One region of the Agrobacterium sp. rho-8.1 genome, then DNA from elsewhere that is predicted to be linked to it. Evidence: predicted binding sites of a transcription regulator. Region 1 holds the regulator's gene; the other holds the start of a gene.
The links. Region 1 encodes PhoB, which activates phosphate uptake and scavenging genes when phosphate is short. Its sites were predicted from a motif close to TGTCATNNANCTGTCAT; they were not measured.

Region 2: a site for PhoB is predicted at 3,775-3,791, ahead of RMR21_RS13850 (DUF2794 domain-containing protein). Genes of this name have one in related genera too.

The regions. Positions count from the first base shown of each region.
Region 1 covers NZ_CP192788.1:265,844-273,185, forward strand. Annotated here, with positions in the region: gene pstB (phosphate ABC transporter ATP-binding protein PstB) at 1-354, shown strand, start outside; gene phoU (phosphate signaling complex protein PhoU) at 443-1,159, shown strand; gene phoB (phosphate regulon transcriptional regulator PhoB) at 1,191-1,874, shown strand; gene RMR21_RS01365 (cold-shock protein) at 2,355-2,564, shown strand; gene RMR21_RS01370 (hypothetical protein) at 2,794-3,015, shown strand; gene RMR21_RS01375 (DUF6481 family protein) at 3,054-3,443, shown strand; gene RMR21_RS01380 (DUF7674 family protein) at 3,684-4,094, shown strand; gene RMR21_RS01385 (GcrA family cell cycle regulator) at 4,132-4,662, opposite strand; gene RMR21_RS01390 (aspartate aminotransferase family protein) at 5,099-6,295, shown strand; gene argF (ornithine carbamoyltransferase) at 6,353-7,270, shown strand.
Region 2 covers NZ_CP192788.1:2,839,054-2,846,395, reverse strand. Annotated here, with positions in the region: gene RMR21_RS13860 (ABC transporter permease) at 1-2,311, shown strand, start outside; gene RMR21_RS13855 (Bax inhibitor-1/YccA family protein) at 2,552-3,289, shown strand; gene RMR21_RS13850 (DUF2794 domain-containing protein) at 3,359-3,751, opposite strand; gene RMR21_RS13845 (DUF1223 domain-containing protein) at 4,042-4,797, opposite strand; gene acnA (aconitate hydratase AcnA) at 5,005-7,342, opposite strand, start outside.

The DNA.
Region 1 (7,342 bases):
AACGAAGCCAAGGATCGCCTTTTGGAGTCCGGCACGGGCCTTTCGGGTGGTCAGCAACAGCGTCTGTGCATCGCCCGCGCGATTGCCGTCAGCCCTGAAGTCATTCTGATGGACGAGCCTTGCTCGGCGCTCGACCCGATTGCGACGGCCAAGGTCGAGGAGTTGATCCACGAGCTTCGCTCCAACTACACCATCGTCATCGTGACCCACTCCATGCAGCAGGCGGCCCGCGTTTCACAGCGCACTGCGATGTTCCATCTGGGCCACCTCGTCGAAGAAAACGACACCGACAAGATGTTCACCAACCCGGATGACCAGCGCACGCAGGATTACATCATGGGTCGCTTCGGCTGATCCCGTCGTTGATTGCAACCCATCGCGTCGAACCGCTTGAGCCCGACAGAGCTTGCGGCCAGCCGCATCGAAACTGGAGAATTCGACCATGCCGACAAACTCACACATCATGTCCGCGTACGACGAAGAACTGAAGTTCCTCAGCCGCCGTATCGCTGAAATGGGTGGCCTTGCGGAGCAGATGTGCAGCGATGCGGTGCGCGCACTCGTCAATTCCGATGCTGCTTTGGCCCAGAAGGTCATTTCGGACGATACGATCCTCGACAACGCCGAACGCGAAATCGGGGACAAGGCAATCGTGACCATTGCCAAGCGTCAGCCGATGGCGGCTGACCTTCGCGAAATCATCGGTTCGCTGCGCATCGCCGCTGATCTGGAGCGCGTGGGCGACCTTGGCAAAAACACCGCCAAGCGTGTTATCGCGGTTGCCGGAACCGGCGTGCCCCGCAAGCTGGCCCGCGGCCTCGAGCATCTGTCCGAGCTGGCCTTGGTCCAGTTGAAGGACGTTCTGGATGTCTATTCCACCCGTTCGGCGGAAAAGGCGCAGACCATCCGCGAACGCGACGAGGAAATCGATGCCATGTACACCTCGCTGTTTCGCGAGCTGCTGACCTACATGATGGAAGACCCGCGCAACATCACCACCTGCACACACCTCCTGTTCTGCGCCAAGAACATCGAGCGTGTGGGCGACCATGCGACGAACATCGCGGAAACCATCTACTACATGGCCACCGGCAGCCAGCCGGCAGGCGAGCGTCCCAAGGACGACAGTTCCAATACGCTCGGTGCGATCACCGAGTGAATTTCCTACAAGCCTGGCGGAGTCACTAGTCATGGTGCCGAAAATAGCAGTTGTCGAAGATGAAGAGGCGTTGAGCGTTCTTCTTCGCTACAATCTCGAATCCGAAGGTTACGACGTGGACACGATCCCGCGTGGTGACGAGGCGGAAATCCGCTTGCAGGAACGTACCCCGGATCTGCTCATTCTCGACTGGATGCTGCCAGGTGTCTCTGGCATCGAGCTGTGCCGTCGTTTACGCATGCGCCCTGAAACGGAACGTCTGCCGATCATCATGCTGACGGCGCGTGGCGAGGAAAGCGAACGCGTGCGTGGATTGGCCACAGGGGCCGATGACTATGTGGTCAAGCCGTTCTCCACGCCGGAACTGATGGCGCGCGTCAAGGCCATGTTGCGCCGCGCCCGGCCCGAAGTCCTGTCATCCGTTTTGAAATGCGGCGACATCGAACTGGATCGCGAAACCCACCGCGTTCATCGCAAGGCCCGCGAAGTGCGCCTGGGACCTACCGAGTTCCGTTTGCTGGAGTTCCTGATGGTATCGCCCGGCCGCGTTTTCTCCCGCTCGCAACTTCTTGACGGCGTATGGGGGCACGACATCTACGTGGATGAACGCACGGTGGACGTCCATGTGGGCCGTCTGCGCAAGGCGCTCAACTTCTCCAGCATGCAGGATGTTATCCGCACCGTACGCGGCGCAGGATATTCGATGGAAGCCTGACGTCTACGACGAAGGCAGATGCGACGTGACGCATCGAAGAGCGCGCGCCCATAATCGACGCATATCAGCAATGTGCGTTTACGTATGGGATCGCGTGGTTGCTCTAGGCTCATCACAAGCCGGTGGGGGCCTCGCTTAAGCTACGCTGAAGATATGATGTGTTGGACAGATGTGGATCTGGGGTGATAAACAACCGGGATACCCGAACGTTTCAGAGCTCAATATCGTCAACAAAAGCAAACGATATCGGATGGCCACTGATATGATGACAAGGGCTGATTGAAATTATCTGAAAATTAAAGTTTGACTATCCGACCGGAAGGCTCTATTAATTGGTTGTCGATATTTTTCTTGCTGAGCTTTGGTTGCCGCGCGATTAGCACCGCGTTTTGAACTAACCCTTTCTTCAAAAAAATCGCTATAATCGCACGCAGGGCATCAGTTCTGCGATCTATCTCTTATGCTTTGAAAGGGTTCATTATGACCACAGGCACAGTAAAATGGTTTAACTCCACCAAGGGCTTCGGCTTCATTCAGCCTGACAACGGCGGCACAGACGCATTCGTACACATCTCCGCTGTAGAGCGTGCAGGTATGCGCGAAATCGTTGAAGGCCAGAAGCTGAGCTACGACCTTGAGCGCGACAACAAGTCGGGCAAAATGTCTGCTTGCAACCTTCAGGCTGCTTAAATAACGGGATCTGCTTTCCCTTGACCACGGATGTACTGGCACTGTTGAAAGCATGAGACCAACCGAGGTCAGGCACTTTGCCTGGCCTTTTTTTGTGCTGCTTGGCGGCACTCGCTTCGGGTACTGTGCCTTTATGGCGTAACAGGCTCCAGGCTGCTCGATCCACCACGCATCGGACTTCCAGCAAATCGATCCCGATTTCAGGCCGGCGCGACAGGAAGGAAATTTCATGTCTGAAACACACAGCAAATCTCGCAAACAGGCAGAGATCGCATTCGGCGCGACGCAGACGCAATTTTTTGCGCGTGGCCATGCGGTTGACGAACTGAATTCGATTACGCAAGCTCGTGAAGAAAAGACGCTCAGACTGCGCGAAGCGCGTCTTGCCAAAGAATTGCAAGACAGCCTGAACCCTGCACCCGCCCCGACGAAACGTGGTAAGAAGTCCTGATCGCAGGATCAGTATGACCACTCAACTGGAATAGAGATTTGAGAAACACTAGAAACATCAAGAACAACGAAGTCTCCGAACAACGCGGCGCCGCGGCTGACGCAAAGGCTGCTCTTTTGAAGGCCTATCGCGAAGCCAAGGAAGCTGCGGCACCCATGCTTGAAGCCAAGCAGGCCGAACAGATTGCCGTTGCCGAGGCCCGCAGAGCGCGCCAGGCTGAACGCGACCAGCAAAAACGCGACGAAAAAATCCGCCTCGAAGCAGAAGCCGCCGAAAAGCAGGCTGAACTCGAAGCTGCGGCAAGTGCTGAAGAAGACGCCCGTAAGCTGGCCGACAAAAACCGCATCGCCCGCGTCATCGAAGACGAAGCCGCTTGCAAGGCAGAGCGCGATCGCCGCTATGCCAACCGCAAAGCCCGTCAAGGCTGAACCATCCGCCAAGATCAAGCAGCCGTTCAATCGAAGGGCTGCGATCTGGCCGGGTGCCTTGTCAAACTTCTAGCGGCGTAGGGCACTAACCCGGACACGGCATTCTCAGCGCTCACCGCTCAGGCAGATCCCTGTCTGGGACGCTTTTTGCGCACAGCATAATTCTTCTCCTGAATATTTCGGTCCAACGTCAAGCTCATCGCTCTATAAGAGTTCATGGGATGATGGTGGACAATTGATATGAGCGTTTGGCGTCGTAAGGCCATCGAGGCTGCACCCGAACTGCGCGATGAGATCGAACGCGCCTGGTCGCCCATGGCTGCATGGATAGAGCTGCGCCCGTTTTTCGAAGACTGCGTGAAAAACGACAGAAGAGAGAAAGCCCGGCGTATCGTGCATTACGCCCGCTATTGTCTTGCAGCTCCACACGCAGATATCAACACCGCTGCGGCGGTTGGCTTCATTGAACATCTGGCCGACGATGAACAGGTGCCTCTCCGCTTGCCCGAACTCATCACGACTCAAGAGGTAGAAGAGTGGCGCACCATTCTGACCTATCACACCGAAGCAGTGATAATAGACGCTTTGAGCGAAGCGTGCCGACGTCGAAGACATCACAACACTTCACACATTAAAAAAGCGGGCCAATGACCCGCTTTTTTATCATCATAATGTGTTTCTCGAACCTTCAGGCTCTGCGGCGTTCGCTCACAGGCTGGTACGCCATCTTTGCGTGGAATTTGCAGTAAGGCGAGGATTCAGACGCGTCGCAGCCGCAGAAATGGAAGTCATCCTTTAGCGGATCGCCGACCGGCCATTTGCAGGTGCGTTCCGTAAGTTCCGTCAGTGTTAGACGCAGCGATGTCGGCAGAACCGCTGTGTTGACCGGTGCGTAGTCAAGAACCCGGCCTGTATCGGTATCCTGATCGTTCGACGTTGCTGTGCGCACCGTTGGACGTGGTGTCGCAGCACGTGCCTGGAAGGTATTTGCGGCGCGGGGTGCAGCAGACGGTGTCGCGACCGTTGGGCGCTTTGCTGCGGGACGTGACGTAGCAACTGTGCCGCCTGCTTTCGCGCGGCCGGGCAGGTTCAGACGGTGGACTTTGCCGATAACGGCATTGCGGCTGACACCGCCAAGTTGTGCCGCGATCTGGCTCGCGCTCAGGCCCTCGGCCCACAACCTTTTGAGTCTCTCAACGCGTTCGTCAGTCCAGTTCATGCCGCTTCTCCGCTTGTCGCGCAGGCCGAATCATTCTCTAATGCCGTGGAGTGAACCACGCGCAGAGTGTCCGCCAGATTTTAGGTGACTAGTTCCGCCGCTTGCAGTCTAGTAATTGAAGATTAACCTAATCGTCGGGTGACTCTCTGACAAGAGTCGTGGGAATCATCTGGAATCGATTTTCCGGTTTTCCCCAACTTGCTGCATTTGTGAGTCAGAAAAGCAACACCTCGTATGGTGTCCCAAATTGCCTACCATGGCTTGAGAAAGCCGGAAAATACGGACATTTGTTGACATCGCCAGGTGAAGTGACAATAGTGATCGCGTAAGAGGAAGACGACCAGAAGCCGCCGCGAGGCGGCATTTTTGATTTTCAGGCACGGGATGACCGGTAAGCCCTCATGAGAGCGCCTTTCGCGCAAGGAGTGACACTGCCATGGCCGACACCGCGCCATTGTTCGATACGTTTTCCAGAGCTCCTCTGCGCTTTGAACGAGGAGAGGGCGTTTGGCTCGTTACGGAAAACGGCGAGCGATATCTGGATTTCGGCGCGGGGGTAGCGGTCACATCGGTTGGTCACAGCCATCCTCACATGGTGGACGCTTTGAAGTCGCAGGCAGAGAAGGTGTGGCACCTGTCCAATCTCTACGAGGTTGAGGGGCAGGAAGTGCTCGCCAAGCGGCTGACGGATGCAACTTTTGCGGACAAGGTGTTCTTCACCAATTCGGGTGCAGAATCCCTGGAATGCGCCATCAAAACCGCGCGCCGTTATCATTACACGCACGGTCATCCGGAAAAATTCCGTATCATTACCTTCGAAGGCGCATTCCATGGGCGCACGCTGGCAACGATTGCCGCCGGTGGACAGGAAAAATATATCGAAGGTTTCGGCCCGAAGGTCGAAGGCTTCGATCAGGTGCCGTTTAACGATCTCGACGCGCTGAAAGCGGCGATCTTACCGGAAACGGCAGCGTTGCTGATCGAGCCCATTCAGGGTGAAGGCGGTGTTCGCCCTGTAACCCCAGAATTTTTGCGGGAACTTCGCTCGCTGTGTGATGAACATGGCCTGCTGCTGATTTTTGATGAAGTGCAGACCGGTGTTGGCCGCACGGGCAAGTTCTTTGCGCATGAGTGGTCGGGCGTGACGCCGGATATCATGGCGGTGGCCAAGGGTATCGGCGGCGGTTTTCCGTTCGGCGCTTGTCTTGCCACGGCAGAGGCCGCGTCCGGCATGACGGCTGGCGTTCATGGTACGACCTACGGCGGCAACCCGCTGGCGATGGCCTGTGGCAACGCGGTGCTGGATATCGTTCTGGCCGAGGGCTTCCTCCAGCATGTGCGGGATGTGACGCTTGTGTTTCGTCAAGGACTTGCATCCTTGAAGGATCGCTATCCTGATGTGATCGAGGAGATCAGAGGCGAGGGCCTGCTGATCGGCGTCAAGGCGAAGGTGCCGTCATCGGATCTGCTGCACGCCATTCGCGCAGAGCGGCTTCTGGGCGTTCCCGCTGGTGACAATGTCATCCGCCTGCTGCCGCCGCTTGTCGTGACGGCAGAAGAGGCGCGAGAGGGGTTGGCCCGGCTCGAACGAGCTGCGGAAAGCCTTACGACGAAAATGGCAAGAAGCGCTTGAACGCGCATTGTTCAGGCAAGCGCCAAGCGCGGCCTGCACCAACGGGACTATATTGAAATGGCATCAGCAAAGCATTTTCTAGACCTTTCGGCCGTCGGTTCGGAAGACCTGCGGGTTATTATGGACGACGCCCGTGCCCGAAAGATTGCCACCAAGAACGGCACGGCGGAAAAGCCGCTGGCTGGCAAGATGTTGGCAATGATCTTCGAAAAGCCCTCCACGCGGACGCGTGTCTCCTTCGATGTCGGCATGCGCCAACTGGGCGGCGAGACGCTGTTTTTGTCGGGCACGGAAATGCAGCTTGGCCGCGCTGAAACCATTGGCGATACGGCCAAGGTTCTGTCGCGATATGTCGACGCGATCATGATCCGCACCACGGACCATTCGCGCCTTTTGGAGCTTGCCGAACACGCGACCGTGCCCGTCATCAACGGCCTCACCGACGAGACGCACCCTTGCCAGATCATGGCCGACATTCTCACTTTCGAGGAGCATCGCGGCCCAATCAAGGGCAAGACCATCGCCTGGACGGGGGATGGCAACAACGTGTTGCATTCGCTGGTGGAAGGCTCTGCCCGCTTCGGTTACCGCATGAACATGGCCGTACCGATGGGGTCTGAGCCCCATGACCGTTTCCTGAACTGGGCGCGCAACAATGGCGGCGAAGTGGCGCTATATCACGATGCGGAACGAGCAGTTGCCGGTGCCGATTGCGTGGTGACCGACACGTGGGTGTCCATGAACCAGGAACACAAGGCTCGCGGCCACAACATCTTTCAGCCTTATCAGGTCAATGCCGCCCTGATGGGCAAAGCCAGCAAGGACGCCCTGTTCATGCATTGCCTGCCGGCGCATCGCGGTGAAGAGGTGACGGATGACGTCATCGACGGTCCTCAGTCTGTCGTTTTCGATGAAGCCGAAAACCGTCTGCATGCCCAAAAGGCCATCATCGCCTGGTGCATGGGCGTTATCTGATTTGCGTCAGCCAATCACCTGCAGGTGATGCGGAACCGGTTGACTTGAATTTCAAGCCAAGGTTCCTATTTC
Region 2 (7,342 bases), 480 kb from region 1:
GGCGTATCTGGATGGTCTTGGACAGGTTGCGATTTCGACCGGGCTGCGCTCCATGGCCCGGCTTGCAGATGGGTCGCAACAGACGCTGACCGAGGTCAAGGCGGTGGATGATGCCTATCCGCTCTATGGTCATTTCGAAGCCGAACCGGCAGCTCCGCTTCCGCAGCTTCTTGCCATGCAGGGTGATGCCTATGGCGCGGTTGCAGCCCCGCTGCTTCTGGAGCGGCTGGGGATCAAGCTTGGGGACGAATTGCTGCTCGGCAATGTCAGGTTGAAGATTTCCGGCACTGTCGCCAATGAGCCGGATGCGCTGTCGGACGGGTTCGGCTTTGCGCCGCGCCTCCTCATCAGCCGCGATGCGCTGGCCGCATCCGGGCTTATCCAAAGTGGCAGCCTTGTGGAACATGCCTATAAGGTCCGTCTCAACGATACCTCCAAACGCGCAACGGTGACCGAAGATACCAATCGCGCGTTCCCCAGCGCAGGATGGTCCATTCGCACCAGCGACCGAGCCGCTCCCTCGCTGACGGAAAACGTTAACCGCTTCTCGCAGTTTCTGACGCTTGTCGGCCTTACTGCACTGATCGTCGGCGGTGTCGGCGTGGCCAATGCCGTACGTGCCTTTCTCGATTCCAAACGCACGACCATCGCATCGCTGAAATGTCTGGGCGCACCGGCGAGCGTGGTGACGATGACCTATCTGTTTCAGATCGCGTTTATCGCCGTGATCGGTATTGCCATCGGTTTGGCGTTAGGCGCAATCACACCGCTGATTGCCATGCGTTTTCTCGACGGCGTTCTCCCTGTACCGGATGAGCTGGCTATCTATCCCGGCCCGCTTTTCATGGCGGCCGTCTTCGGCCTTCTGACGACGCTGGCGTTTGCCATTCTGCCGTTGGGTCAGGCGCGTGAAGTGCCTGCGACGGCGCTGTTTCGTGAGCAGGGTTTTGAAGAAAACAAGATGCCCTCATGGCCTTATCTCGTGGCGACGGCACTGCTTTTGGCAGCTCTTGCCGGGCTTGCCATTTTTACGTCGGAAGAACGTTTCATCGCATCCGTCTTTCTGGGCGCCGTGGCTTTCGCATTCATAGTGTTGCGTCTGGTGGCCTGGGGTATCAAAGCTCTTGCGAAGCGAAGTCCGCGCGTTCACTCGGCAGCGCTTCGGCTTGCCATCGGCAATATTCACCGTCCCGGCGCTCTGACGCCGTCTGTCGTATTGTCTCTTGGTCTTGGCCTGACGCTTTTGGTGACGCTGACGCTGATTGACGGTAATTTACGGCGCGAGCTGACCGGCAGTCTGCCGGAGCGTGCGCCGAACTTCTTCTTCGTGGACATTCAAAGCACCGACCGCGACGGTTTTCGCGACCTCGTCAAGCGCGAAGCGCCTGAGGGTACATTGACCGAAGTTCCGATGCTGCGCGGACGTATCCTCGCCTTCAATGGTCAGGACGTGACCAAAATGGAGGTGCCCGCCGCAGGCCGCTGGGTGCTGCGGGGAGATCGCGGTATCACTTACGCCGAAGATCTGCCTGACAATGCCAAGCTGTCTCAGGGCACGTGGTGGGAGAAGGATTATAGCGGCGAGCCGCTCGTTTCCTTCGCGGCGGAAGAGGCGGGTGAGCTTGGCCTGAAGATCGGAGACAGTGTCACCATCAATGTGCTGGGGCGTAACATCACGGCCAAGATCGCCAATCTGCGCGACGTCCAATGGGAATCGCTGTCGCTCAATTTCGTCATGGTGTTTTCACCCAACACGTTCCGCGGGGCGCCGCATGCCTGGCTGGCAACACTTGCCGATCCGTCCGCGACGCCCGCCAAGGAAGGTGAAATCCTGCGGACCATCACCAATGCCTATCCGACGATCACCAGCGTCAGGGTCAAGGATGCCCTTGATGTCGTGAACCGCCTCGTCGGACAACTGGCGACCGCCATCCGCGCGGCAGCGGCGGTGGCGCTGATTGCCTCGGTTCTGGTTCTGGCGGGCGCGCTTGCTGCGGGCAACCGGGCACGAACGCATGATGCCGTGATCCTGAAGACGTTGGGTGGCACCCGCGCCATGCTCATCCGTGCGTTTTCCTACGAATATATGATACTTGGGCTGGCGACCGCCATCTTCGCGCTGGCGGCAGGCGGCGCTTCTGCGTGGTTCGTCATTGCCCGCATCATGAAGCTGCCATCGAGCTTCCTGCCGGATGTCGCCATCGGCACAATCGTCATTGCACTGGTCATGACCGTCGGTATCGGGTTGATCGGAACCTGGCGGATTCTGGGACAGAAGGCGGCGCCGGTTCTGAGGCAGGCCGGCGAGTAATACGAAAAATTGTGCGCCACTTAACTTTAACGATTAAATCGGCATCCTGATCGCCAAAACGTTATCGCTTTTCGCGCATACGGTGTTTTTTCGGTTCTGAAAGCTCTTGTATCTAGGAAGTGATATCATCATATTCTTCGGTAGGCTTGCTGTAGCTCCGCAGCGGCGCCTGGGGTATGGTCTTGAAAGCACGACGATATGCCGACACCGTAGCAATTTCGGAGCTCAAAAGAGGTAACAATGTCTGACTTCAACAATTACCAGAACCGTATGACCCAGGGTCATGCACAGTCTGGTGCTATGATCGATGAAGGTCTCCGGACCTATATGCTCAAGGTTTATAACCTGATGGCACTTGCGCTGGTCATTACCGGCGTAGCATCTTTCGCCACCTACACTCTGGCGGTCACCAACCCGGCTTTCGCCCAGCTGCTTTACGGCTCGCCGCTGAAGTGGGTGGTGATGTTTGCCCCGCTCGGCCTGGTGCTGTTCCTGAGCTTCCGCATCCAGAATATGAGTGTGTCTGCCGCACAGGCAACCTTCTGGGGTTACGCGGCGCTGATGGGTGTGTCGCTGTCGTCGATCTTCCTGGTCTATACCGGCCAGAGCATCGTACAGACGTTCTTCATCACCGCTGCTTCCTTCGGCGCGCTGTCGCTTTACGGCTACACGACGAAGAAGAATCTTTCCGGCATGGGCTCGTTCCTGATCATGGGCCTGTTCGGTCTGATCATCGCGTCTATCGTCAATATCTTCCTGCAGTCGTCCGCCATGGGCTTTGCGATCTCCGCCATCGGCGTGCTGATCTTCGCGGGCCTGACCGCCTACGACACGCAGAAGATCAAGGAAATGTATTTCGACGGTGACGACGTTGCCACGGCTGGCCGCAAGGCCATCATGGGCGCACTGACCCTCTATCTCGACTTCATCAACCTGTTCATGTTCCTGCTGCAGTTTCTTGGAAACCGCGACAAGTAAGACCGGTTGACACAGACATGGAAAAGGCGGCTCTCGGGCCGCCTTTTTTGTTGGTGAAAATCTGCCTGTTTACCTGATGAGCTTCACGACCTTCTCGAAGACCTTCAGCACCTGCGCCAATTCATGCCCGCGCTTCAAGATGCGGCCGTCGACATTGATGACGCTGTAGGCGCCCTGCTTGGCGGCAAGCTTAGGGTTCTTTTCGATGCGGAAGAGCGGCATTTCACCAGAGCGTTTGAACACGGAAAAAACGGCTTTTTCCTTGAGATGGTCGATGGCGTAGTCCCGCCATTCTCCTTCACCCACCATCTGACCATAGACCCGCAAAATGGCGTCCAACTCACGTCGGTGGAATGTAATCGGCAAGGGATCCTTGCTTTGCCTGTATTCACTGATATCGACGATGGAGGGGTTGTCGGTGTGAGATGGACTTGATCGCTGCAAATCCGAATGATCCGTCATCAGGCAACCTCGCTCAACCGCAAATGACATTTGTACGACAGTTTGACCCTGACCAAAGCAAATTGCAAGTCTTGCCTCGAGGTCAAAAAAATGCGTGACGTGGCAATGTTTTAGCGGAATCGGATACGTGCAATTGCCCTATTTCGGTCAAATCATGGCCCGATTTGGATGGGATACCACTATCGTCAATTGATGCCTCGGCACCAAGATGACCCGGTCCGGAGCATTGACCCTTTACCCCCAGCCCCCAATGCCCGGATCGGATCTTCTTAATCCAATAGCTGTTGAATTTAATCTTCCTTTGGTAGAAGAACACTTGCACCGATGATTGCCGAGGGATTTCCCTGCGCATCCGTGGTCTGCAACAGAACTGCGCAACCGCCATTCTTTGCTTTGCTCATGACACTCGCTGGTAGCTTGACTGTCATGGATTTCCCATCCCACATACCCACTGTCTGAACGTCATAAACGCTATGCCAGTAGGAAATCTTCTTGCCTTCGTTCTCGCCCTTCTGGACGTCGACAACCTGCTCGCGGGTGAAGTAAGCGACGACCACATCGGCCTTGCCTTGGCCGGCACCGATATCGATGGCGATCTCGTCTGCAACACGCTGCGCCTTTACCGGTACGCTTAGCCCTTCGCCAGCGCGCTTGAAGGTATCGATCCTGTTGTAAATCGCCTGGACATCAGCGCCTTTGACGTGATCGCGACCATTGACCACGGCCTGCGGCGTATAGACGTTGTTGCGGCCTAGCGCCCGCGCATAACCGTACTGGCGTTCGGTGTTTTCCTTGGACGCCAGCGAATCCGCCCAGCCAAGATAGTTCCAGTAATCCACGTGGTAAGACAGGCCGATCACATCGCCCTTCTGGATCAGCTTGCGCAATGCTTCATCGGCAGGCGGGCAGGACGCGCAGCCTTGAGACGTGAAGAGCTCTACGACGCCTTTAACCTCTTGCTCCTGCGCTTGCACGGGCGCGGTGGCCAACATGCCGAGCATGCACAGCGAAAAACCAAATGTCAGGGACCCGTATTTCAGAGACATTGCAAAACCCTTGTCTGGACGCGTCTCCAGACTATTGATGCTATCAATTCATGTCGGGATGCGCTGCGGAAAATAGCGCCGAAATCCCTTCAATAGAAAGTCACGATGGGGTGAGGGGCAATCACGAAACATCCATGTGTTTCACCCATCTCTCCACGCAAAAACGCCGGGATTGCTCCCGGCGTTTTCTGTTTGATCCCTCAGAGCCTATGCAGCCAGATCGCGAAGAACTGTTTGCAAAATGCCACCATTGTTCATGTAGATCACTTCGTCCAGCGTATCGATACGGCAAAGGAGCGGAACATCCTTCACGGTGCCGTCGCCGTAGGTGATTTTGGCAATCTTCTTCTCGCGCGGCTTGATGTCACCTTCGAGACCATCGATCTCGACCGTTTCATCGCCCTTGAGGTTGAGGCTTGCCCATGTGGTGCCTTCCTCGAAGGTGAAGGGCACGACGCCCATGCCGACGAGGTTGGAACGGTGGATACGCTCGAACGACTGCGCAATCACGGCCTTGACGCCCAGCAGGTTGGTACCCTTGGCAGCCCAGTCACGGGAAGAACCGTTGCCGTATTCCACGCCAGCAAAGATGACGAGCGGAGTGCCCTCGGCCTTGTACTGCATGGCCGCATCGTAAATCGACATTTCTTCCTTGGATGGATAGTGGATGGTGTAGCCACCTTCTTTGCCGTTTGGCCCAAGCATGTGGTTGCGAATACGAATGTTGGCAAACGTGCCGCGCATCATCACTTCGTGGTTGCCACGGCGTGTGCCGTACTGGTTGAAGTCGGCAACGCCCACGCCATTATTGGTGAGATAAGCACCGGCAGGTGACGCAGCCTTGATCGAACCGGCCGGAGAAATGTGGTCGGTGGTGATCTTGTCGCCGAAGAGACCGAGAACGCGCGCGCCCTTGATGTTCTTCAGGCCAGTGCCTTTCTTGCCCATGCCCACGAAGTATGGAGGGTTCTGGACGTAGGTGGACTGGTCGTCCCAGGCATAGGTCTGGCCCGGAGGAACCTGAACGGCCTGCCAGTTTTCGTCACCCTTGAACACGTCTGCATATTTGGACTCGTAGAGCTCGCGCGTGACGTATTTCAGGATGAATTCCTGAATTTCGGCAGATGTCGGCCAGATGTCCTTGAGGAACACAGGCTGTCCATCGGAACCGATACCAAGTGGTTCGGTCGTCAGGTCCTTCTGCACCGAGCCAGCCAGCGCATAAGCGACGACGAGCGGAGGAGAAGCGAGGTAGTTCGCCTGGACGTCCGGCGAGATACGGCCTTCGAAGTTACGGTTACCTGAGAGAACGCCAGCAGTGATCAGACCCTTGTCGTTGATGGTCTTGGAGATCGGTGCTGGCAGCGGGCCGGAATTGCCGATGCAGGTCGTGCAGCCGAAACCAACGAGGTTGAAGCCGATGGCATCCAGATCCTTCTGAAGACCGGACTTTTCGAGATATTCGCCAACAACCTGAGATCCCGGTGCGAGCGACGTCTTGACCCAAGGCTTGGATGTCAGACCCTTCGCTACGGCGTTGCGGGCCAGAAGTCCGGCTGCAATCAGAACGGAAGGGTTGGACGTGTTGGTGCAGGATGTGATGGCAGCAATGGCGACATCGCCATGGCCGAGATCGAAATCCGTGCCTTCGACAGGGTAGCGGTTGTCGAGCTGGCCGGGCTTCTTGTACTCGGTTTCCAGCGACGTCGCAAAACCGGAGGCAATGCCTTCCAGCGAGATGCGGCCTTCTGGACGCTTAGGACCAGCCATGGATGGCACGACTTCGCCGAGGTCGAGTTCCAGTGTGTCGGTGAAGACGAGTTCGGCGCCGTCGCCTGTGCGCCACATGTCCTGTGCCTTCGAATAGGCTTCGACAAGCGCGATGCGGTCCTTGGTGCGGCCGGACATCGTCAGGTAGTTGATGGTTTCTCCATCGACCGGGAAGAAGCCGCAGGTCGCTCCGTATTCCGGGCCCATGTTGCCGATGGTGGCACGGTCGGCCAGTGTCATCGAATCAAGTCCAGGGCCGAAGAATTCGACAAACTTGGAAACAACGCCCTTCTTGCGCAGCATCTGAACGACGGTCAGCACGAGGTCGGTTGCGGTGACGCCTTCCTTCACCTTGCCTGTCAGCTTGAAACCGATGACTTCAGGCAGAAGCATGGAAACCGGCTGGCCAAGCATGGCCGCTTCGGCTTCGATACCGCCAACGCCCCAGCCCAGAACGCCCAGACCGTTGATCATGGTCGTGTGGCTGTCGGTGCCGACGCATGTGTCGGGGTAAGCGATGGTTTCGCCGTCTTCTTCCTTGGTCCAGACGGTCTGGCCAAGATATTCGAGGTTCACTTGGTGACAGATGCCTGTGCCGGGCGGAACGACGCGGAAGTTCTTGAACGCCTGCTGGCCCCATTTCAGGAAGCGGTAACGCTCGCCGTTGCGCTCGTATTCCAGTTCCACGTTGCGGGCAAAGGCTGTTGGCGTGCCGAATTCATCAACGATAACAGAGTGGTCAATGACCAGATCGACAGGAACCAGTGGGTTGATC